2 regions of the Jeotgalibaca arthritidis genome follow, and region 1 is predicted to be linked to the other one. Evidence: riboswitches for the same ligand, from Rfam matches in the RefSeq annotation. Region 1 holds a riboswitch; the other holds the start of a gene.
The links. A riboswitch is a leader RNA that binds a small molecule or an ion and turns the genes downstream of it on or off. The one in region 1 is predicted to bind FMN.
Positions count from the first base shown of each region.

Region 1 (11,489 bases):
AGACTTCAATATCTGGAGTTCTTTGGGAAGTTCTATACAGGTGGCGGACGTGCCTTTAAACCGATGAAGTCAAATGAAAAATATGTAGAAGTTATTTCTGAACAAGAAGAAATTCAAGGGGGAAAATCCTAAATGGAAAACTGGTTAGAATTTTTTAATACACATGGTGGAACTATTTTTGCAGCACTTGGTGTTGCAATGGCAACAATTTGTGGGGGTATCGGATCAACAATCGGTATCGGACAAACCTCTCAAGCTGCAGCAGCTCTAACTGCTGAACAGCCTGAAAAGTTTGGTCAAGCCCTCATTTTAGAGTTACTTTCAGCAACACAAGGGTTATACGGTTTCGTTATTTCATTTTTAATTTTTATTGAAATGACAGCTGGACCTGTCACCTTCGAAAGAGGCGTGTATTTGTTTATCGCAACATTACCAATTTCCTTCACTGCGATTATCGGTGGGATTTGGCAAGGTCGTGGTGCAGCAGCAGCTATGCAAATTTTGGCTAAAAAACCAGAACACGTTACAAAAGGTATTATTTACGTTGCCATGATGGAAACGTACGGTATTTTAGGGTTTGTTATTTCCTTCTTACTAGCAATGAATTAGGAGGTTCACTATGTCAGATATTACAAAATTAACCGATAAAATCATTCAAGATGCTAAAAAAAGACAAGAGCATTATCTGAAGGACGCTAGTCAAAAGACTGAGCGCCGAGAAGAATTGCGTAAAAAGCAACTGACTAAACAAAAAGAAGAGCGATTAGCTGCCTACGAAAAAGAAATTCGAGCAGAAATGAGTTTGGAAGTGTCTGACTTACATATCAAATCTCGCGCTAAAGTATTGGCTGCTAAAGAAGCTTTATTGGATGAGTTATTCCAAGAAGCCTTGGAGTCATTTGAACATATGTCTGAAACAGAATTCACTGCCTTTTTAGAAAAGAGCTTAAAGAGATCTGCTTTAAGTGGCAATGTCCAGCTTATTTTAGGTGAAGAAAGTGAAAAGTACGCTGATAAAGCAACGATTGAGAAATGGATTACCTTTGCTCAGCCTGATATTGAATTATCAGTTGCTAAAGTAGCTGTACCGCGTCGTGGTGGCTTTTTACTCAAACAAGATACAATCGAATACAACTTCTTATTTGAATCATTATTGCAAAATGCTGAAGAAGAGTTGAGCAGTCAATTACTTGATTTACTATTCTTAGAAGACTAATAGGAGTGACAGAATGAAGGATATTCAATTTAGTGCTGTCAATACTAGAATCCGAACATATGAAATCCAACTCTTTCCTGATAGCTTTTTGGAACGTTTATTAACGGCAAAGGATGCAGACGATGTCTATACCATGTTGAGAGATAGCTCTTATGGTAACCATATTTATGAAGACACCGCCGTTCATGATTTTGAAGATGTTCTTCTAGCTGAACAAAAGGACATGTACGATTTATTGTATGAGATAAGTCCAGACCGCCGTGTCATTGATTACTTTACCTTGCGTCATGACTATCAAAATTTAAAAGTCTTAATAAAAGAAAAGTATATCAACCAAGACTTATCACACTTACTTGTTCCACTAGGCTCCGTTCCCATTCGTATTTTAAAAGAACTGGTTAATATTGGAAGAAGCGAACATGTTGATGAACAAATGAATATCTGTATGAAAGAAGTATCGGATTATATTGAAGATTACAATGAGAGCGTGGGAATTGATATTATCTTCGATAACCACTACTGGGTGCACATGCTAACTTTAGCTAAGGAAGCAGGTTATCCCGAGTTTGACCAGCTGATTCAGCGTAACATTGATATTTTTAATATCTCGACGACACTACGCGCTTATTTAATTAAGCGTGGACAAGGGTTCTTACGCGCTGTTCTGGCTGACGGAGGTACACTCTCAGTTGACAACATATTAGAAAGCATTCACAGCTCATTGGATGACTTTGTGGATTACTTAAGGGACACACCTTTTAAAAATTTGATTGATCAAGCTTACGAAGAAATTCAAGAGCATAAAACCTTAAATGACTTCGACTTGATTAAAGATAATTTTCTCATGAAACGTTACCGAGAAAACAAAATTGTTCCCTTTGGTCCAACTGCCATCATGGGCTATATCTATGCCAAAGAAACAGAAATTAAGAACATTCGGATTATCTTAATCGGAAAAATTAATAAAATACCGGAAGATATTTTAAGAAAACGGATGCGTGATAGCTATGTATAAAAAAATTGCAATGCTGGGTGGTAAGAACTCAATCCTGCCCTTTAAAGGTCTAGGCATCGACGTTTATCCAGTAACGGATTTAGAAGAGGCTAGGCATCAAATTGAAGCATTAGCGAAAGAATGCGGCGTCATTTTTGTGACAGAACGTATTGCTGAGCAGCTTGAAGATACAATTAGAAAGTACGATCATATGCCTGTACCAGCCATTATCCCGATACCGAGTAGTACCGGGAGCTTAGGGATTGGTATGGATCGTATTCAACGAAATGTCGAAAAAGCAATCGGTATGAACATATTAGAAGACTAGAAAAGTTTGCAAAGAGCGAGGAGGAGATGTTTTGGCAATCGGAACAATTTTAAAAGTTTCAGGCCCATTAGTAACTGCCAGTGGACTCCAAGGTGCAAAAATCCATGAAATTTGTAAAGTTAGTGAAAAAGGATTAATCGGAGAAATTATTGAATTAAAAAAAGGCATTGCTTCTATCCAAGTCTATGAAGAGACAGCAGGTATTGGGCCAGGAGAAGTTGTTGAAACAACCGGTGCACCATTATCGGTTGAATTAGCGCCAGGTTTGTTATCACAGATGTTTGATGGGATTCAACGTCCCTTAGATAAATATATGGCGCAAACAAACAGTGACTATTTAGAAAGAGGGGTTTCCATTTCGCCATTAGACTGGCAGAAAAAATGGACCTTTATTCCTAAAAAAGCTGTTGGCGATTATGTTGAAACAGGAGATATCATCGGTGTTGTTCAAGAAACAACAGCAATTGAACACCGCGTGATGGTTCCGCCAAATGTTTCTGGAGAGATTACAGAAATCAAGGCAGGAAACTATTCGATTAAAGAAGATATTTGTCTCATAAAAACAGAAAATGGCGAAAAAGCCATTCAAATGCTACAACGCTGGCCAGTTCGTAAGCCTCGACCATTTAAAACAAAAATGAAACCAGGGCAACCGCTTGTAACGGGACAACGCGTTATTGATACCTTTTTCCCAGTAGCAAAGGGTGGTTCGGCAGCTGTACCAGGGCCATTTGGAGCTGGTAAAACAGTTGTTCAGCATCAGATCGCCAAATGGTCTGATGTGGATATTGTTGTTTATATTGGTTGTGGTGAACGCGGTAATGAAATGAAAGATGTTATTAATGAGTTCCCGGAATTAATTGATCCACAAACAGGTGAATCGATTATGGAAAGAACGGTCTTAATCGCGAATACATCGAATATGCCAGTTGCTGCTCGTGAAGCTTCCATCTATACAGGAATTACGATTGCTGAATACTACCGTGATATGGGTTATAGTATTGCTGTTATGGCCGATTCAACGTCACGTTGGGCAGAAGCGTTGCGTGAGATGAGTGGTCGTTTGCAGGAAATTCCAGGTGATGAAGGCTATCCTGCTTATTTAGGAAGTCGAATCGCTGAATACTATGAACGTGCCGGACGTTTTAAAACACTCGGACAAGAGCCTAGAGAAGGCAGTATTACAGCCATTGGAGCGGTATCGCCAGCAGGTGGAGATTTATCTGAACCTGTTACTCAAAATACCTTACGAATCGTTAAAGTATTCTGGGCTCTAGACAGTGCCTTAGCGCAGAAACGTCACTTCCCTGCTATTAGCTGGGTAGATTCTTATTCACTTTATGAAGATGAGCTAAATGCTTATGTGGATTCGCTGATTAGTGATGAGTGGTCAGAACTGGTTGAAAAAGCTATGACTATTCTGCAAGAGGAGAGCCGTTTAGAAGAAATCGTCCAATTAGTCGGTATCGATTCCTTGTCTCAAAAGGACCGTATCACTATGGTAACGGCTCGTTCGATTCGTCAAGACTACTTGCAACAAAATGCCTTTGATGACGTTGATACGCATACGTCTCGTACAAAGCAATTTAAGATGATTTCTAATATTTTAAGCTTTAACGACCATATGCAAAAAGCAATTCGCTTAGGTGCTTACTACGATGAAATTATAAAGGGTACCGTTCAATTACGTGAAAAGATTGCGCGCAGCAAGTACATTCACGAATACGAATTGGATAAACTTGATCATATTCAGCAAGAAATTCAACAAACAATTCAAACGATTATAGAGAATGGGGGCAATGAATGATGCTAAAGGAATATCGGTCAGTATCGGAGATTGCTGGTCCATTAATTGTAGTCGAAGGTGTAGAAGGTATTAAATACGATGAATTAGTTGAAATTAGAACGACAAGCGGCGAATTACGTCGTGGACAAGTCCTAGAAGTTAATGAGGATAAAGCCGTTGTTCAAGTATTTGAAGGAACTAGTGATTTGAGTGCGGAAGATTCAAAAATTCGTTTCTTAGGGAACAGTTTAACGCTAGGCGTTTCACCAGATATTTTAGGTCGTGTTTTCAATGGCTTAGGTAATCCTATTGATGGCGGTGCTAAAATTATTCCTGACAAACGCTTGGATGTAAATGGTGAAGCGATTAACCCTATGGCGCGTGACTTCCCGGATGAATTTATTCAAACCGGAATTTCAGCTATTGACCATTTAAATACATTAGTTAGAGGACAAAAATTGCCGATTTTCTCTGCTTCAGGTTTGCCTCATAATGAAATGGCAGCTCAAATTGCTCGTCAAGCAACTGTAAGTGGTGAAGAAGAAAACTTTGCGATTGTTTTTGCTGGCATTGGTATTCCGTACGAAGAATCTGAATTCTTTGTGGAAGAGTTTAGAAAAACAGGGGCGCTTGATCACTCTGTTTTATTCTTAAACTTGGCGAATGATCCAGCCATCGAACGGATTGCGACGCCGCGTATTGCCTTAACTGCAGCGGAATATCTTGCGTTTGAAAAAGGGATGCATGTGTTGGTTATTATGACGGACATGACGAACTATTGTGAGGCGCTGAGAGAAATTTCAGCGGCTCGTCGTGAGATTCCTGGTCGTCGTGGCTATCCGGGTTACCTTTATACGAACTTGGCAACCTTGTACGAACGTGCAGGTCGCTTAGTTGGGAAAGAGGGATCGGTTACACAAATTCCGATTTTAACGATGCCAGATGATGATAAGACTCATCCAATTCCGGATTTAACAGGCTATATTACAGAGGGACAAATTATTCTTTCGCGTGATCTTTACAAGAAGAATATTATGCCGCCTGTTGATGTTTTGCCGAGTTTATCACGGTTGAAGGATAAAGGTACGGGCGAAGGGAAAACGCGTAAGGATCACTCTGCGACTATGAACCAGATTTATGCAGCATATGCAGACGGTAAATCAGCTAAGGAATTGTCGATTATTTTAGGGGAATCAGCCTTATCTGAAATTGACCGTAAGTTTGCTCACTTCGCTGATCGTTTTGAGTCTGAGTATTTAAATCAAGGTTTTGATACGAACAGAAGTATTGAAGAAACACTTGATTTAGGTTGGCAATTACTGGCGAGTTTACCGAAGGAAGAATTGAGCCGGATTAAGTCAGAATACATTGATGAGTATCTTCCAACCGAGAAGGAGTCCGATGAATAATGGCAGTTATGAATATAAATCCCACAAGGATGGAATTAAGTCGTTTGAAAAAAAGACTTCATACTGCTACACGAGGCCACAAATTATTAAAAGATAAACAAGATGAACTTGTTCGCCAATTTATTATTCTTGTTAAAGATAACCAACGTCTACGCAAAAAAATGGAACAAACCTTGCAAGAAGGAATGAAGAAATATGTGCTGGCATCTAGTACGATTCCCGATTATATTTTAGAGGAATCATTTGCCATTCCTATGCAAAAGGTTGGTTTGGATGTTAACTTTAAAACGATTATGAACATGGATGTCCCAGTTTTAAATGAACAGTACGACGATGATTATGGCGAAGAAGATTTCTCTTATGGTTTCGTTAATACAACGAGTGAGCTTGACCAATCGCTAACTGACCTGGATGATATTTTGCCGTTGATGCTCCAATTGGCTGAAATTGAAAAGACCTGTCAAATGATGGCTGATGAAATTGAGCGCACAAGACGTCGTGTGAATTCTTTGGAGCATATGACGATTCCAAACTTAACAGATACGATTGCTTATATTGAGCGAACCTTGGATGAGAGCGAACGTTCAAATCTAACGCGTTTGATGAAAGTCATTGATATTACAAGTGAAGAAAACTAAAAAAACAGGTTCGGACCGCGTCCGAACCTGTTTTTGTGTGCTTTTAAAAATAGCTTATGAAAGTAGTTATCCTTATTTTAATTCATCAGGAATAAACCAATAATTATCAGCATTAACTTGATCCATTTTTTCTAAAAAGGCATCAGATTGATAGGCAGCGACAATGGCTTTTGCCCAATCTGTTTCGGCATTTTTACCATCAACAACAGCGTGTAAAACAAGGTGAGGTAAAATGTCTTCGTTGAGCAAACTATCATTCGAGCTCATACCTGCTGCATAGAGCATACTCCCTGGAATAACGCCGTAATCCAAGTCATCTAGTGAACGAGGAATTTGTGCAGAGCTCATTTCGATAATATCAAGTTCATACGGATTTTCGACAATATCACTAGTTGTTGACGACATTGCTTCAACGGATTCATCCAATTTAATCCAACCTGATTTTTCAAGTAAGAGAAGGGCGCGTGCCGCATTAGACGCATCGTCTGGAATAGCAACTTTGTCACCTTTTTCAATCTCCTCAACACTATCTTTCGAGCTGGAATAAAGGCCAGTTGGCACAGTCGGTATTGGCGTAATAGCAGTCAGGTCAGCGTCCGCTTCTGCATTAAAGTTCTCCATATAAGCAATATGCTGATCAACATTGACGTCAACCGCACCTTCTTGAAGGGCAACGTCAGCTGAGCGTAAGTCTGAGAATTCAACAACCTCAATTTGAAACCCATCTTCTTCTAAAATAGGAACGATATGATCTAAAAATAATTCACTATAAGGGCCAGGAGAGGTACCAACTGTAATTGTTTTCGATTCTTCGGACGCACCGCTTGATCCACAAGCAGTTAATACCAAACTTACTAATGCCAATACTGATAACGCTAATTTTCTCATCTTCATTCTCCATTCTATCTATTATTTTTTGACAGAAAAAAAGCCCTTAAAAACAGTCCAATCACTGTTTTTAAGGGCAAAGAAGCATCTTCACGGTTCCACCTTAATCGTATGGAACAATTGCTGTTCCATCTCATTCCACTACATACTTATAGCAGTTTGCGATAACGGGCAAGTCCCGACACCATCTGGCTATTCGCTCGATGATGTGACTCCAAGATGCACTTCCAATTAGTTGACCTCATCCTTTTTCACCGACCGGACTCGCTATGGAGGCTAAATAACTGTACTCTTCTTTTCACTGTCTGTTGATATTGTTTAGAAATATAACAAAATAATGAGAAAGAGTCAAATTTATTTTTATTTAATTTTAATCTAACTGCCGTCTCTCATCGTGTGGAATAATGCGGGCAGGCATCCCAACCGCCGTGGAATAGGGCGGAACGTCAGCTAAAACAACTGCGCCGGCACCCACTTTACTATGGTGACCAATGGTGACATTACCTAAAACGGTCGCACCTGCACCGATTTCAACATCATTTTCCACTGTTGGGTGGCGTTTAACTCCTTTGTCTTTACCGGTTCCACCTAATGTAACGCCGTGATAAAGCTTCACACGGTCACCGATAATGGCTGTTTCGCCAATAACAACGCCCATACCATGGTCAATAAATAAGTTGTCTCCTATCGATGCGCCAGGATGTATTTCAATACCCGTTTGAAATTTAGCACGTTCAGATAGCCATCTAGCATAAGTATAGCGTTTTTTCAAATAATGATGGTGTGCGCGTTGGTGTTTCTTTAGTGCTTTTATACTGGGGAAAAGAAAGAAAGCTTCCCAGACACTTTGACAGGATGGATCTTGTTCATAAATAAAGGTGGCTTCCATATGCCATTTTTTAAACCAGTTAATCATTTTAATCGCTGAAGAAGGCTGTGCAATCTTCTTTTCCTTTCCTAGACTGTTTGTCGCTATCTTTATATTGTATTACAGTTCTCAAAAAATAACTATCTTTTGATAAAAAAATTATGTCGATTATAAAACTAATTTAGAAAATAAACTATTCTCGAAAGACTCAACTTGTATTCTTTATTAAAGAGTACAGGAAAATAACTAAGAATATCATAACGGATGAAGGAGTCTTTAATAGAAATTTATTACCGAAAAACGTGAAATTAGATCTGCGGTTGAGAAAGCACTCGCGCAACTGAGACCCCTTTTAACTACTCCCCGAGCTATCTATGAACTCAGATATGGACATTCGCCGATCAGCTTTTAAAGAGCTGTCAGATGGGCTAAGTATGTATGTTTTTTGCAAACAGTTTAGAAAATTAAAGGAAAAGATATTGACATCTATTGTATTTCGATATATCCTGACATTACAAAAAATAGTCTTCAGGGCAGGGTGCAAGTCCCTACCGGTGGTAAAGCCCACGAGCCGTAAGGCAGATTCGGTTAGATTCCGAAGCCGACAGTATAGTCTGGATAAAGCGAAGGCAGGATAGTTGCAGAGAAGTTAAGATACCCACAACCTTTTTTTAACATGTAGCGATTATGGGTTTGTGAAGCAATTATTAAATAGTCTTATTTAACTATAAGCCGAAGCCCTGGATATAAAATTCTGGAGCTTTTTTTGTATAGTAACATAAAAATTAAATAGTCTTCAGGGCAGGGTGCAAGTCCCTACCGGTGGTAAAGCCCACGAGCCGCGAGGCAGATTCGGTTAGATTCCGAAGCCGACAGTACAGTCTGGATGAAAGAAGACGTCAGTTTAAAAGAACAACAACCACATGCGAAAGTATATGGATTTATTTGTGGTGTCTTTACAAACAGAATGACAAAAGCCCTGAGATAAAATCTTGAGGGCTTTTTTATTTTGGAAGGAGTGAGATGATTGGATGATCAATATATGAGGATGGCACTGAACTTAGCAAAAAAAGGGAAAGGTTGGACATCTCCCAATCCCTTAGTGGGTGCTGTAATAGTGAAAAATGGAAAAGTTATCGGGCAGGGATACCACCAAAAATATGGGCAGGCTCACGCGGAAGTAAATGCTATTGAATCTGCAAAAGAGGATGTGGCTGGAGCAACGTTGTATGTGACGTTAGAACCTTGTTTTCATTTTGGGAAAACACCTCCTTGTTCTAACTTACTAGTAGACAAGAAAATCAAACGAGTAGTCGTGGGGACACTCGATCCCAATCCGCTAGTTGCAAGAAAGGGAATCGAAAAACTTCGTAGCAATGGAGTTGAAGTGGTTACAGGTGTGTTAGAAGAAGAGTGCCAAAAATTGAATGAGATTTTCATGAAATTCATTGTTACCAAAGAACCATTTGTGTTTATGAAAAACGCGATGTCTCTAGATGGAAAGACAGCCACAGTGACTGATGAATCTCAATGGATTTCTGGCGAAACATCCAGGAGACAAGTGCACTCCTTGCGCCACGAACTATCGGGAATTATGGTAGGAGTAGAAACGGTTATCAAAGATAATCCTCGACTAACCTCCAGGATAACGAACAGTCGTAATCCTATTAGAATTGTTGTCGATAGTCAGCTAAGGATTCCAAGCACTTCAAAGGTACTAACTCAACAAGATGAAGCAAAGACAATAGTGGCGACCACAAGAAGAGCTCGTAAAGAAAAAATAGACATGTTAAAACAAATGGGTATTGAAGTGATTGTAACAAAAGAAAAACACGGAAGAGTTCATTTACGAGAATTAATGAATATATTAGGCGCTAGGGGCATCGATAGTATCTTGTTAGAAGGTGGGGCAACTCTGAATTTTTCAGCCTTGGAAGAAGGGATTGTGGACAAAATACAATTTTACATTGCACCAAAAATAATCGGAGGGAAAGAGGCTAAGACTGCTGTAGAAGGAGCGGGGATTCACTCATTAAAAAATGTATTCCAAATTGAACGGATGACAGCTGTGATGGTCGGGGAAGATTTATTTGTGGAAGGGTATATTGCTAAATAAAGAGAAAAAATTGAATGGAGGAATACGATGTTTACTGGAATTGTTGAAGAAGTGGGAACCATTCAATCAATTAAACGAGGTAGAAAATCCTCGATACTCAAAATAAAGGGACAAAAAGTATTACAAGGTACTCGTATCGGAGATAGCATCTCCACAAATGGTATTTGTTTGACGGTGACGAAAGTAGGAAATGATTTTTTTGAGGCAGATGTCATGTCCGAGTCCTTGAACAGGACTAACATAGGGGAATTAGTACCTGGAAGTTACGTGAACTTGGAACGAGCATTAAGTTTGGCAACGCGACTTGGCGGCCATATAGTTAGCGGGCATATCGATGGAACAGGGAAGATTAGAAACTTGAAGCGTGACGATAATGCCGTTTGGATTACGATTGAAACAGCTCCGGAATTATTGCGTTACATTATCGAGAAGGGTTCCATAGCCATTGATGGTGTTAGTTTGACAGTAGTCACGGTGAATGATCAGTTTTTCAAAGTCTCTATTATTCCTCATACAGGGGAAGAGACAATCCTATTACAAAAGAAAATGGGTGATACCGTAAACCTTGAATGCGATATGATTGGAAAGTATGTTGAGAAGTTACTAGGATTGGATTCCAAAGAGGATGTTCAAGAGGGACAAGTAACAGCGGAGTTATTAAGAGAGAATGGGTTCTTTTAGAACGGAATGGAGAGGGACATGTTTAATACGATTGAAGAATTGCTTGATGATTTAAGAGAAGGGAAAAACATTATATTAGTGGATGATGAAGATAGAGAAAATGAAGGAGATATCATTTGTGCTGCTGAATTTGCTACTAAAGAAAATATAAACTTCATGGCTAGTTATGCCAAAGGTCTAATTTGTATGCCAATGCCTAAAAGCTATACAAAAAGATTAGCATTGCCTCAAATGAGCCTAAATAGTACAGATAATCACGGGACTGCATTTACTGTTTCAGTGGATCATGTGGATACTACAACAGGTATTTCAGCTGGAGAACGGTCCCTGACGGCTATGAAGCTGGTGTCCAAGGATGCAAAGTCGGAAGATTTTAGAAGGCCCGGCCATATGTTCCCGCTAGAAGCGGTTGATGGAGGTGTACTGGTGCGAAATGGACATACAGAGGCAACGGTTGATTTAATGCGTTTAGCAGGTTTGGAACCTGTTGGCCTGTGTTGTGAAATCATGAATGAAGATGGATCGATGGCAAGAAGAGATGATTTAATGGCTTTAGCTAATCTTC
Region 1 covers NZ_CP049740.1:455,939-467,427, reverse strand. Annotated here, with positions in the region: gene G7057_RS02290 (V-type ATP synthase subunit I) at 1-132, shown strand, start outside; gene G7057_RS02285 (V-type ATP synthase subunit K) at 133-609, shown strand; gene G7057_RS02280 (V-type ATP synthase subunit E) at 620-1,216, shown strand; gene G7057_RS02275 (V-type ATPase subunit) at 1,230-2,231, shown strand; gene G7057_RS02270 (V-type ATP synthase subunit F) at 2,224-2,538, shown strand; gene G7057_RS02265 (V-type ATP synthase subunit A) at 2,570-4,345, shown strand; gene G7057_RS02260 (V-type ATP synthase subunit B) at 4,345-5,733, shown strand; gene G7057_RS02255 (V-type ATP synthase subunit D) at 5,733-6,371, shown strand; gene G7057_RS02250 (MetQ/NlpA family ABC transporter substrate-binding protein) at 6,444-7,259, opposite strand; gene epsC (serine O-acetyltransferase EpsC) at 7,630-8,175, opposite strand; FMN riboswitch at 8,648-8,762, shown strand; FMN riboswitch at 8,916-9,029, shown strand; gene ribD (bifunctional diaminohydroxyphosphoribosylaminopyrimidine deaminase/5-amino-6-(5-phosphoribosylamino)uracil reductase RibD) at 9,155-10,243, shown strand; gene G7057_RS02235 (riboflavin synthase) at 10,271-10,924, shown strand; gene G7057_RS02230 (bifunctional 3,4-dihydroxy-2-butanone-4-phosphate synthase/GTP cyclohydrolase II) at 10,943-11,489, shown strand, end outside.

Region 2 (11,489 bases), 740 kb from region 1:
CGTTCGAGGCGCTGTTGCTGTTAGCGCAAGGGTGCGTGGATAAGCGAGTTTGCTTCGAACATCTCCTAAAAACAAATAATCCGGTCTAAAATCTTGTCCCCACTGGGAGATACAATGCGCCTCATCAACGACAAACAACCCAATTTTAATTTCACTCAGTAATGACATAAAATAAGAGGACTGTAACATTTCTGGTGATACAAACAAAAACTTATATTGACCTAAATGTTGTTCAATATAGTGGCGTTCTGGACGAGATAGCATACTATTAAGGGCTGCTGTTCGTTTCTCTCCTGCTAATCGCATCTGAGCAACTTGATTATCCATGAGTGATAATAAAGGTGAAACAATTAGAACCATCCCGTCTAACATATAGCCAGTAAATTGATAGATAAGTGATTTCCCTGTTCCAGTTGGAAGAACTGAAATAACATTTTTGCCTTTAAGTAATGCTTGAATCGCTTCTTTTTGCCCTGTTTTAAAGTGGTCAAAACCAAACCGTTCGGTTAAGATGACTTCAAGATTTAGTTCTTCCACACTAGTCCTCCTCCATTCATAATTTGCATCAAACGATTTTCAAAAAAACTAATCTTCGGAAAATGGCTTTGAATCGCTTGATGATCCAAAGCTAGACCCTCACTGTTTGCTTGAGCCACAAAGGTCATCATCTCAGCTGTTAAAATTTTATCGAATGGAAAATGACGATACAAAATCGCAATTTCTGATAGATGATCATTTATTGTTGAAGCTTTTAAGTCTCTCATATGAGCAATTCTATCCAATGGATGACCCGCCATCCATAATACATATGTATCCCTTGTACTTGGCGGACATAATCGCCCTTCTAAGGATAATTGCTGATAGATGTGAAAGATGAGTGGGAAGCTGTGTTCTTTAAGCGAAACAGCATCCATTAGCCTTAACCAATCTTGATGCCAAGCCATTAAAATTTCAGTTTCTTCTAAACCAGTTAATAACGAAAGCTGATTTGCTGTTTTTCGACTAAGCTTATTCCCTTCAAATTGGCAAACGAATAGTCCTGCCTGAAGTCCTTCAACCTCTTCCAACAATCGAAGGAGTTCATGTCCAAGTTTCTTTGCTAGTACATCTTTTTCGAGTTGCTGTTCTTTAATATAGCTTTTAAGCCAACTTTGCTCTGTTAATCGTAATTGCAGAGGCACGTAGTGGTTATTTTTATGAGCTGATTCTGATGAAACTTGAATCAAGAATAAAAAACGACTTTTAAATTGTGGTAAAATTAAAGCATGTCTCATCTGACCGCTTTCTATAATTCTAGTATGGTCTCTGAAAAAATCCTGACAAAGATTTTGACCCGTTTGTGTTAATAGAAGACCGTCAGTTGTTGATGTTAATAAGCCAACTTGTTCAAAATAATTAAGCTTATTTTCAAAACTATCACGTTTCAATTTACCTAATAAACCATAGTAAGGCGCCAATTGATAACGGATGGCTTGTAACATGACGGATACAGTTCGCTTGCCAGATAAAATATGGTAAAGTGAATTTATTTTTCTAGGCTCTTTCATTGAAAAAATATCTAAAAACAGATAATCTAAATATGTGAGTTCCACAATTGCACCTACCTCTATACAGAAAGTTGTGTTCTTATGCATTATACCAAAATTAACAAGGAAAGTTGTATTGCTTGCGGATTATGCCAATTAATAGCGCCAGATTTATATGAGTACGATCAAGATGGCATCGCTTATACAAAAAAAGACGACAATAAAGGCATTATTGCTGTCGAAAACGATGAACTAGACGTATTCAAAAAAGCATATACGAGTTGCCCAACTGGCGCAATTCTTCGTTCTAATACGCCTTTTGAATAATAAAAAATGAGGTTGGAAAAAATCCAACCTCATTTTTGTTATTCATTATCCTAATTAGTCATGCAATTTTTTACTTAACCGTCAGCATTTTATTTTGTTTAACAAGCCAAGGTCGCAATTTAGGCAGCACCATTAAGAAAACAATACTAATAATCGTTCCTTTTACCAAATTAAAGGGTACAACACCTGCTAAAATGTATTCTGTTATGTTCCCGACGCTAAAGTTCAAAATCTTCAAATATAAAGGTGTAATGATATACAGATTAGCAATCGACAGAACGACTGTTAATGAGAGTGTTCCCAATAAAAATGCTACAATCGCACTTTTTTGACTCTTCGATTTTTTAAGCAACCAGTAAGCTGGGAAACAGTATGCTAGTGTTGCAATGAAACTTGCAAAATCACCAATCGGATAGCCCATATCCCCGCCAGTTTGAATATAATGTAAGATGGACCGTATTAAGGTCGACATAACGCCACCAACCGGGCCGTACAATAGAAATGATAGTAAGATCGGTAAATCACTAAAATCTACTTTCAAATAAGAAAAAGCGGGTATAACAGGAAATGCAATAAACATTAAAACAAATCCTAATGCACCAAATAATGAAATACCAACTAAACGATGTGTGTTACCTTTCAACATATGAATTCCTCCTGCGAAACTATCTCAGAGAATCCGTTTCTAAGACAACAAAAAAGACCTATTTCACCCTGTCTTCTAAAAAAGGTAGAAATGGCCCTTTGATGACTTGCATATCAAAGAAACATTATCTTCTTCCATCCAGACTATACTGTCGGTACTGGAATTTCACCAGTTCAACTTTTATCAAAACTGATAAAAGCTCGTGGACTCTAACCACCGGTCGGGAATTTCACCCTGCCCTGAAGACGTTTCATATTTTATTTATTTTTTATAGTTTCACTATACGTTATTGTGAATAAATAGTCAAACATTATTTTTAATTTGAAGTATTTTTTTCGTTATCGTAGAGTTCTTCCGCATACGGAAGTGTCACAATAAAAGTCGTTCCCTCATCCTGAACGCTGTCAACTGTCACATGACCTTTATGTTCATAAATAATCGAATGAACGAGAGACAGTCCAATACCGGAGCCATTGCTTGGTCTTGACCTGGCCTTATCATCTTTATAAAATCGCTCAAAAATAAAAGGAATACTCTCTTGTGTAATACCAATCCCATTATCAGATACTTTTATCAATACCTTGTCCAAGACATCATCCAAATGAACATGGATACGAATAAATCGTTTATCTCTGGCTTCTGGATCTGCAGAATAGCGGATGGCATTATCAATCAAATTATAAAAAACATGGTGCATTTTTTCTTCATCACATAATAAATACTCTAAGTTATTTTCAATTTCAACAGAAAAATCAATCTGCTCTTTCTCCAATTTATCCTTAAAACGATGATGAAGACGATCAAAAAAGTCATGCAATTGAACCATTTCATAATTCAAATGGACATAACCAGCCTTTATTCTGGAAAGATCTAGCAAGCTATCTATGGTCAAGCTCATTTCTGTTGCCTCATCATAAATAATTTTTGCCATTTCATTCTTTTCTTCAACACTCTCGGCGATATTATCAAGAATTGCCTCGCTATAGCCTTTAATCGTTGATAAAGGTGTTCTAAAATCATGAGAAACATTTGTAATTAATTCTTCTCTCATCGATATTAGCTGTTTAGCATAGGTGACATCTTCGATAAGTAATAAAATACCGTAAACACTATCTGAATTAGCTGATAACAAGGTTGAAAAACGAATATCAAAAATCTTTTGATTGTTTTGTAGTTCCATTCGTTGCCCTGCCTTATTGTTAAAGCAGTCTTCAATAATAGAATGGAACCTATCATCAATACCATCATCATTTAATTGGTCGGTCTTAATAAAAGAAGCATAATAGTGTTGTCCTAAACTATTCATCATTTTGACGGTCTTTTCGACATCAATAAAAATGACACCAATATTTAATGACTCATAAATGTGCTGTAGCAGTTCTTTTTCTTGTGTATTCATAATGGTACTTGCTTCCAATGCTTTACCCAGTTTGCTGACTGAGCTAGCTAAATTACCAATTTCATCATTAGTTTTGACTGAAATACGTGATTCAAAATTATTTTCTGAGTACTGAAACGCAGCTTCCGTTACTTCTTTAATGGGTTTTTGAATTTTCCGGTACTGAAAATGATAAACATAGGAAAAAACTGCTAGAAAGAGTAGCAAAATAATTAAAAACAACTTTTGATTGTTGTTAATAAAAGTATAGTAGGCGCCAACACTTTTTGATAGGACTAGTATATTGCCGTTTTCAATAAAACTAACTGATACAAAAAAAGAATATTTACGATTAGAGTGTTTCTTATATTTTACTAACTCACTGACACCTTCTTGATTGTCAAAAATTTCCCTTGCCCGATCACTATTCAAAAAATGATCGATGACAAGCTTTGACTGATTTTTAGCTTTTTCAGAGCCATTTAACTCATAAAGTTGTCCATCCTGGATAAAAAGCACGCTAATATCTTCTGGTATATCCAATTCTTCTGTTTCAAGGGTGGCAGTCAAACGTTCTTCCGAGAGTATATATTCTTGAACCCCTCTTAATGAATCTTCTGTTGTTTCAAAAAAGGAGTGGCCCAGAGAGTTTCTTAAATTACGAATTTCTAGAAAATTTAAAACCGAAAGCAAAATAATACCTGCAACGGAAAAAATCATCATATTTGTTAAGGTTAGGTTTTTCCTTTTCATAGCTTATGAATCTCATTAGCTTTTTGATAATCCGTTTCGATAGGAGAAAACTTATAACCCGTTCCCCACACAGTAACGATCATTTTTGCTATGTAAGCTGATTTTTTTTGTAGCTTTTCACGCAAACGCTTGATATGAGTATCAACTGTTCGCAAATCGCCAAAATAATCGTAGCGCCAAACTTCTTTCAGTAACATCTCTCTCGTAAATACTTTTTCAGGATTTTCAGCTAAGAAAAGAAGTAAATCAAACTCTTTGGGTGTCAATGTTAGAGGGTCCCCACTAGCAAGAACAAGTCGTGAGTCTGGGAAAATCTCTAAATCAGGATAAGTAATCGCAGATGTTTCTGGTTCCTCAACCTTTGTCCGTTTTAAAACTGCCGCTATACGCAACATAACTTCTCTCGGACTAAATGGTTTAACAATGTAATCATCTGCACCCGCTTGAAATCCTTCCACTCGCTGTCCTTCGTCACCACAAGCAGTAATCATCATAATCGGTGTTTCCTTTATTTTACGAATTTCCTTGATTACTTCTAGCCCATCTAACTCAGGAAGCATAATATCGAGTAAGACAAGATCATAATCTTTTTCTTGCATCATTCTTAAAGCTTGAGTACCGTTCTCTGCTTCAGCAGATGCATACCCTTCCTTCATTACATATAATTTCAAAAGGCGTCTGATACGCTCTTCATCATCTACAATTAGTATTGTAGTCTCTGAGTTAGCCACTGAACCCACCCTTTCTGCTATTATTTATTTTCTTTTTTAGCGTTTACGAGCAACCGTTGTTTCCTTAGCTAAATTTTTTAATTTATCAATTTCAAACCCTTTTAGCTCGCGATACATACCAGGTTGCAGACCATCTAGCGTTAGGAAAGAAAATGCTTCTCTTTTTAATTTTACAACAGGACATTTAATCGCATCAAACATTTTTTTCACTTGATGGTTCCAGCCTTCATGAATGATCAATTCAACAATAGCCGTATTCTTTTTACGATCTTCTGAAATCAGCCTTGCTTTGGCCTTTGCAGTTTTTCTACCGTCAATGACAATGCCTCTTTCAAGCTGGTTTAACTGTTGTCTGGTCGGAATCGCGCTAACCTTAGCCACATAAGTTTTATCAACTGTATATTTAGGATGCATCAATAAATTAGCAAATTCCCCATCATTAGTTAGAAGAAGTAAACCAGTTGTATCAAAATCCAATCGGCCGATTGGGTAAATCCGTTCTACTATATTAGTAAAATAATCTGTTACAACGGGTCTACCGCGGTCATCTGAAACAGATGATAGGGTATTTTTAGGTTTATAGAATAAGAAATAAACCGGATGCTCTTTGTAAATAGGCAGACCATTCACTTCGACTAAATCTTTTGAGGATACTTTTATACCTAATGTTTTAACGATTTCGCCATTTACTGCGACTTTTCCTTGAGTAATTAACTCTTCTGCTTTTCGTCTTGAAGCAATCCCCGCATGGGCAATTACTTTTTGTAGTCTTTCCATTTCTCATCCACCTAGTCTTGTTCTATTCATCATCACTTACTGCTTCGATTTGTTCACTACCATCATGACTAAATAAATCGAAACTTTCATCTTGCATCTCAAACAATGCCTCTGCACTTGGTAATTCATCCAAGTCTTTTAAACCAAAGTAATTCATAAAATAATCTGTTGTTCCATAAATAATAGGTCGACCTGGTGTTTCAGCTCTACCAATTTCCTTGACTAATCCTCTAATTAGCAACCTCTGAAGCATGCCTGAAGATTGGACTCCTCGTATTTCATCAATTTCAATCCGTGTAATCGGCTGCTTGTAGACAACAATGGCCAATGTCTCAAGGGCTGCTTGAGATAAATGTGACGAAAAAGGCGATGTTGCATATTGGCGAATTAACTCGGAATAATCTTTCTTGGTTGCCAACTGAAATCGTTGTCTTGTTTCTATAATCGTCAATCCAGTGTCAGCTTGCGAATCATATCTCTCATTCAACTGTGAGATTAAGTGATGAGCTTCTAATGGGGTTACTTGCAATAGGGACATGATTTCTTCGGTACTTAACCCCTCATCCCCTGATACAAATAACAGACTTTCCAATGCGGCTTCTTTATTCATCTTCGTCTGCTTCCTCCCATAACCGTTTCAATAAAATGTCGCCATACGTAACGTCTTGAATAAAGTAAATTTTCTTTTCCCTTACTAGTTCAAGCATAGCCAAAAAGGTTGTTACAATATGTGCCCTTGTAGCAACTTCATAAAAATCAGTAAAAGGAATCGTTGCATGCTTAGCTTTTTTTAACTGGTCAAATTTATCAAGGATATCAACCATAGTTTGATCCACTGAAGACTCCTCTTGATTTAATCTGGCACTTAAGAGTTTTTTTCGTAATAATTTTTGATACATTTTTTGAAGAGCTGAAATTAAATCCTCTGAAGAGACTTCTCCTGGTGATAAAGGAATAGACTGACGGTAACTATCTAAATCGGCCGGCAACTTTGTAAAGAAGTCACCGCGTTCGTTTTCCATTTCCTTCAAAACTTTGGCAGCTTCCTGAATACGTTTATATTCAAGAAGTTGATTAATGAGTTCCTCACGAGGATCTTCCCCCTCCTCATAAAAGTCATCTTCAATTTCAATTTCTTTTTTAGGAAGTAACATGCGACTCTTGATTTCTAATAAGGTAGCTGCCATTAAAAGATAGTCCCCTGCAATATCTAGTCGCAACTCCTGCATGGTTTGAAGATAATGAAAATACTGATTCGTAATTTCTACCATCGGGATATCGAAAATATCAACTTTAAGCTCTTTAATAAGATGTAAGAGTAAATCCAACGGTCCTTCAAACGATTCAAGCTGGATAGTTAATTCATTTGTCTCATTATTCATATGTCATCATCCAAATCTGGCGCCGTTTCTGCATTTTTTTGGACCCACTTTGCAATAATTGGCGCTGTTTCTAGTGTTCCATTTATCGCTTGAATAGGATAGATAAGGTTTAATTTATCAAGCATCTTGTAGATTAAACCTTCATTTCTAAAGGACGGATTGACCGAAAGATGACGAATTAAAACAACAGACTCAGCATATTCAATTCCAACCAATGCAACAATATTATCAGTATCTGTGTCGCGCCAAAGAAACAGTTTTTTATCTTCTTCCTGAGTGTAAGTCGCCATTTCTTTCTGCAAGCGATCAACATTTTTTAAGTCCGCCACATATGAGAGCAAGCCCATAGCAATCTTTTCATAGTTTTGATTATAAGAAATAAGCACTTTTTTCTCCTCGCACATAGACAAAGTGATCAATGACATCGCTTTGTCATTTTTTGTTCCATTTTCATTATACATAATGAAAATATAAAAGATACTTTACCATATGAAAATGTGAATCTCAAATGAATAGAGAGAAAGCACTGTTACAGTGCTTTCAAAGTTTCTTTTAATAGTGTTTTAAAGGTTTCGTTAACCCGAGTAGAAACATCAACCACTTCTTGATGGTTTAAGCTTGATTGCATACCCGCAGCTAAGTTGGTAATACATGAAATTCCAAATACACGTAAGCCTGCATGACGAGCGACAATCGCTTCAGGAACTGTTGACATACCTACTGCATCTGCTCCTAAAATACGCGCCATTCTAACTTCAGCTGGTGTTTCATAAGTTGGTCCGCTAAAGCCCATATAAACCCCTGTTTGGATTGATACATTCTTTTTTTTAGCTACCTCTTGTATAATAGCTTGGTATTCGGGATCATAAGTATGACTCATATCTGGGAAACGTGGTCCCATTTCGTCATCATTGTGGCCGATAAGTGGATTTTGGCTCGTAAAGTTAATGTGGTCTGTAATCAGCATTAAATCGCCCGGTGTAAATTCAACGTTAACACCACCTGCTGCATTTGTTAAACCAATTGATGTCACACCTAGTAACTTCATTACTCGAATCGGCAATGTCACTTCTTGAATGCTATATCCTTCATAAAAATGGAAACGACCTTGCATGGCAACAACAGTCTTACCACTTAATTCACCGTAAACCAATTGGCCTTTATGACCTGCAACGGTTGATGTTGGAAAATGTGGAATATCTGAATAAGAAACGATTACAGGATTTACAATTTCGTCTGCTAAATCTCCTAAACCTGATCCAAGTACAAGACCGATTTCTGGTTCTAGTAACCCTTTTTCTTTTAGGTAAGTAACTGTTTCCATTAATTGTTCATGTTTCATTTGTTTGCCTTCTTTCTATTAGTTAAGTTTATCGAGGAAGCTCGTACCGTGTTCACTTTGTTCTACACCAAAGTTATCAGCAATCGTAGACGCGATATCAGCGAAATAACCTTGTGCTAAAGCACCGCTATCTTTCATTGACTTACTATAAGCAAGCAATGGAACATATTCTCTCGTATGGTCTGTTCCTCTAAATGTAGGATCATTACCGTGATCTGCTGTAATGAGCAATAAATCGTCTTCTCGCAAGTTTTCTAAAACCTCAGGAATACGTTGGTCGAAGTCTTCTAGAGCTTGTCCATAGCCTTCTGGATTGCGGCGATGACCGTAAACCGCATCAAAGTCAACCAAATTCAAGAAACTCATCCCCGTAAAATCACGTTTCAGAACGTCAACTAGCTTGTCTACACCATCCATATTGCTGACAGTACGAATAGAATCTGTAATCCCTTGTTCATTGAAGATATCGCTAATCTTACCAATAGAGATAACATCGTAATCAGCTTCTTTCAAATGATCCAATGTAGTTTTACCAAATGGGCTCAAAGCATAGTCATGACGGTTACTTGTACGGTTAAAGTTTCCTGGTTCTCCTAAGTAAGGACGTGCAATAATACGACCAATCATATACGGATCTTCTAAGGTGATTTTACGTGCATACTCACAAATTGCGTATAACTCTTCTAACGGAATAATGTCTTCATGTGCTGCGATCTGTAAAACAGAATCTGCAGATGTATAAACGATTAAGTCCCCCGTTTTCATTTGATGTTCGCCGTATTCGTCTAAAATTTCTGTTCCACTTGCTGGCTTGTTACCAATTATTTTACGATTTGAAAAGGTTTCTATTTTGTTAATTAAATCTTCTGGAAAACCATTTTCAAAAACACGGAATGGTGTTGTAATGTTCAACCCCATCAATTCCCAATGTCCCGTCATTGTATCTTTACCAACAGATATTTCTTCTAATTTTGTATGGTAGCCGATTGGATTTGCTTCTTTTTTAATTTGTTCGATGTCACGGATATTACCCAATCCCATTTTCTCCATATTAGGGAGATTTAATCCTGCTGTTTCAGCAATGTGGCCGAGTGTATCTGATCCTACATCACCAAATTGATCAGCATCTGCTGCCTCTCCAATACCAACTGAATCCATTACTACAACGTGAATACGATTATACTTTTTCATCATTTACCTCCTAGTATCACGCACGTGGATGGTGCTTGCGATAAGACTCAACCATGCGTTCTTTTGTAATATGTGTATATATTTGTGTTGTTGAAATATCAGAATGCCCCAGCAATTCTTGAACGACTCTTAAATCTGCACCGTTCTCCAAAATATGGGTCGCAAACGAATGTCGCAACATATGTGGCGATATTTTTTTATGAATACCCGCCTCTAATACAATCTTATTTAGATTTTTCCAAATTCCTTGTCTGCTGAATCCCTGTCCATGGAAGTTTAAAAACAAATACGGACTTTCTTTTCTGCCTTTACTAAGAGATGTTCGGCTAAAGGCTAAATATTCTTCAACCCAATAAATAGCTTCTTCACCTAGAGGGACAACACGCTCTTTGTCTCCCTTACCTACTGTTTGAATAAATCCCATTTCTAAATGAAGTTCAGACAGCGTTAAATGAACCAATTCACTGACCCTTAAACCTGTCGCATACATAACTTCTAAAATGGCACGGTCCCTTACTCCGAGAACCGTTGTTGTATCTGGCGTTGATAAAATTCGGTCTACCTCATCAACTGTTAATGATTTTGGCAAACTCTGTTTTTTCTTTGGCAATTTGATTTCTTCCATTGGGTTATGAGAGGCTTTTGATTCAATTAGCAAATAGTGATGAAACTTTCTTAAACACGAAATCATCCGACTAATCGACGAAGAGGCCAGTTGTTCTTGATTTAACTGCTCTAGGAATAGAAAGATATCTGTTTTTTTCACTTCAGAAAAAGAATGGAGCTTGTGTTCAACAAGGAAACGGTGATATTTCATCAAATCTCTTCGGTAGCTTTGAATACTATTTGTTGCTAAGCCCTGTTCAATTCGCAAATGGTGCAGGTACTCCGTCATCACATCTTCCATTTACTTGCGACCTTTTTTGCCTGAAACGGTGATTTGGGCTGGCATTTCTTGACACTCAGAACAAATTCCATGAAAAATCAAACGGTGGTCTGCCACTCGGAAATTGTACTTTTCCTGCATGCCTTTTTCTAACTCATAGATCAAATCATCGTAAACTTCTTGAATATTACCACAAGTTGTACAAAGTAAGTGAAGGTGCGATGGCTTATTACTTTCTTTTCGAATATCATAGCGAGCTAATCCATCTTCGAAAAGAACCTTATGTGTAATTTGTAATTGCGTGAGTATTTCTAAGGTGCGATATACTGTTGCTAGACCAATATCGGGATTAGTCTGCCTTAAGTACATAAAAATTTCTTCTGCGCTTAAATGATCATTATCAAGAAGAACTTTTACCGTCGCTTCACGTTGTGGTGTTAATTTAAACCCACCTTTTTGTAATGCGGTTTTAATACTATCAAGTGATTGTTCAGGCAAACCATCCACCTCCTTAGATGTTTTTATTTAACGAGTTTCGTTTGACCGTCTT
Region 2 covers NZ_CP049740.1:2,062,755-2,074,243, reverse strand. Annotated here, with positions in the region: gene G7057_RS10435 (RecQ family ATP-dependent DNA helicase) at 1-537, opposite strand, end outside; gene G7057_RS10430 (helix-turn-helix domain-containing protein) at 525-1,592, opposite strand; gene G7057_RS10425 (ferredoxin) at 1,629-1,853, shown strand; gene G7057_RS10420 (ECF transporter S component) at 1,924-2,499, opposite strand; FMN riboswitch at 2,622-2,750, opposite strand; gene G7057_RS10415 (ATP-binding protein) at 2,816-4,630, opposite strand; gene G7057_RS10410 (response regulator transcription factor) at 4,627-5,361, opposite strand; gene G7057_RS10405 (pseudouridine synthase) at 5,398-6,138, opposite strand; gene scpB (SMC-Scp complex subunit ScpB) at 6,161-6,748, opposite strand; gene G7057_RS10395 (segregation/condensation protein A) at 6,741-7,520, opposite strand; gene G7057_RS10390 (N-acetyltransferase) at 7,517-7,906, opposite strand; gene G7057_RS10385 (purine-nucleoside phosphorylase) at 8,050-8,862, opposite strand; gene deoB (phosphopentomutase) at 8,881-10,053, opposite strand; gene xerD (site-specific tyrosine recombinase XerD) at 10,070-10,960, opposite strand; gene G7057_RS10370 (Fur family transcriptional regulator) at 10,961-11,437, opposite strand; gene G7057_RS10365 (CvfB family protein) at 11,461-11,489, opposite strand, start outside.
Region 2: another riboswitch for FMN. It lies ahead of G7057_RS10420 (ECF transporter S component); the one in region 1 lies ahead of ribD (bifunctional diaminohydroxyphosphoribosylaminopyrimidine deaminase/5-amino-6-(5-phosphoribosylamino)uracil reductase RibD).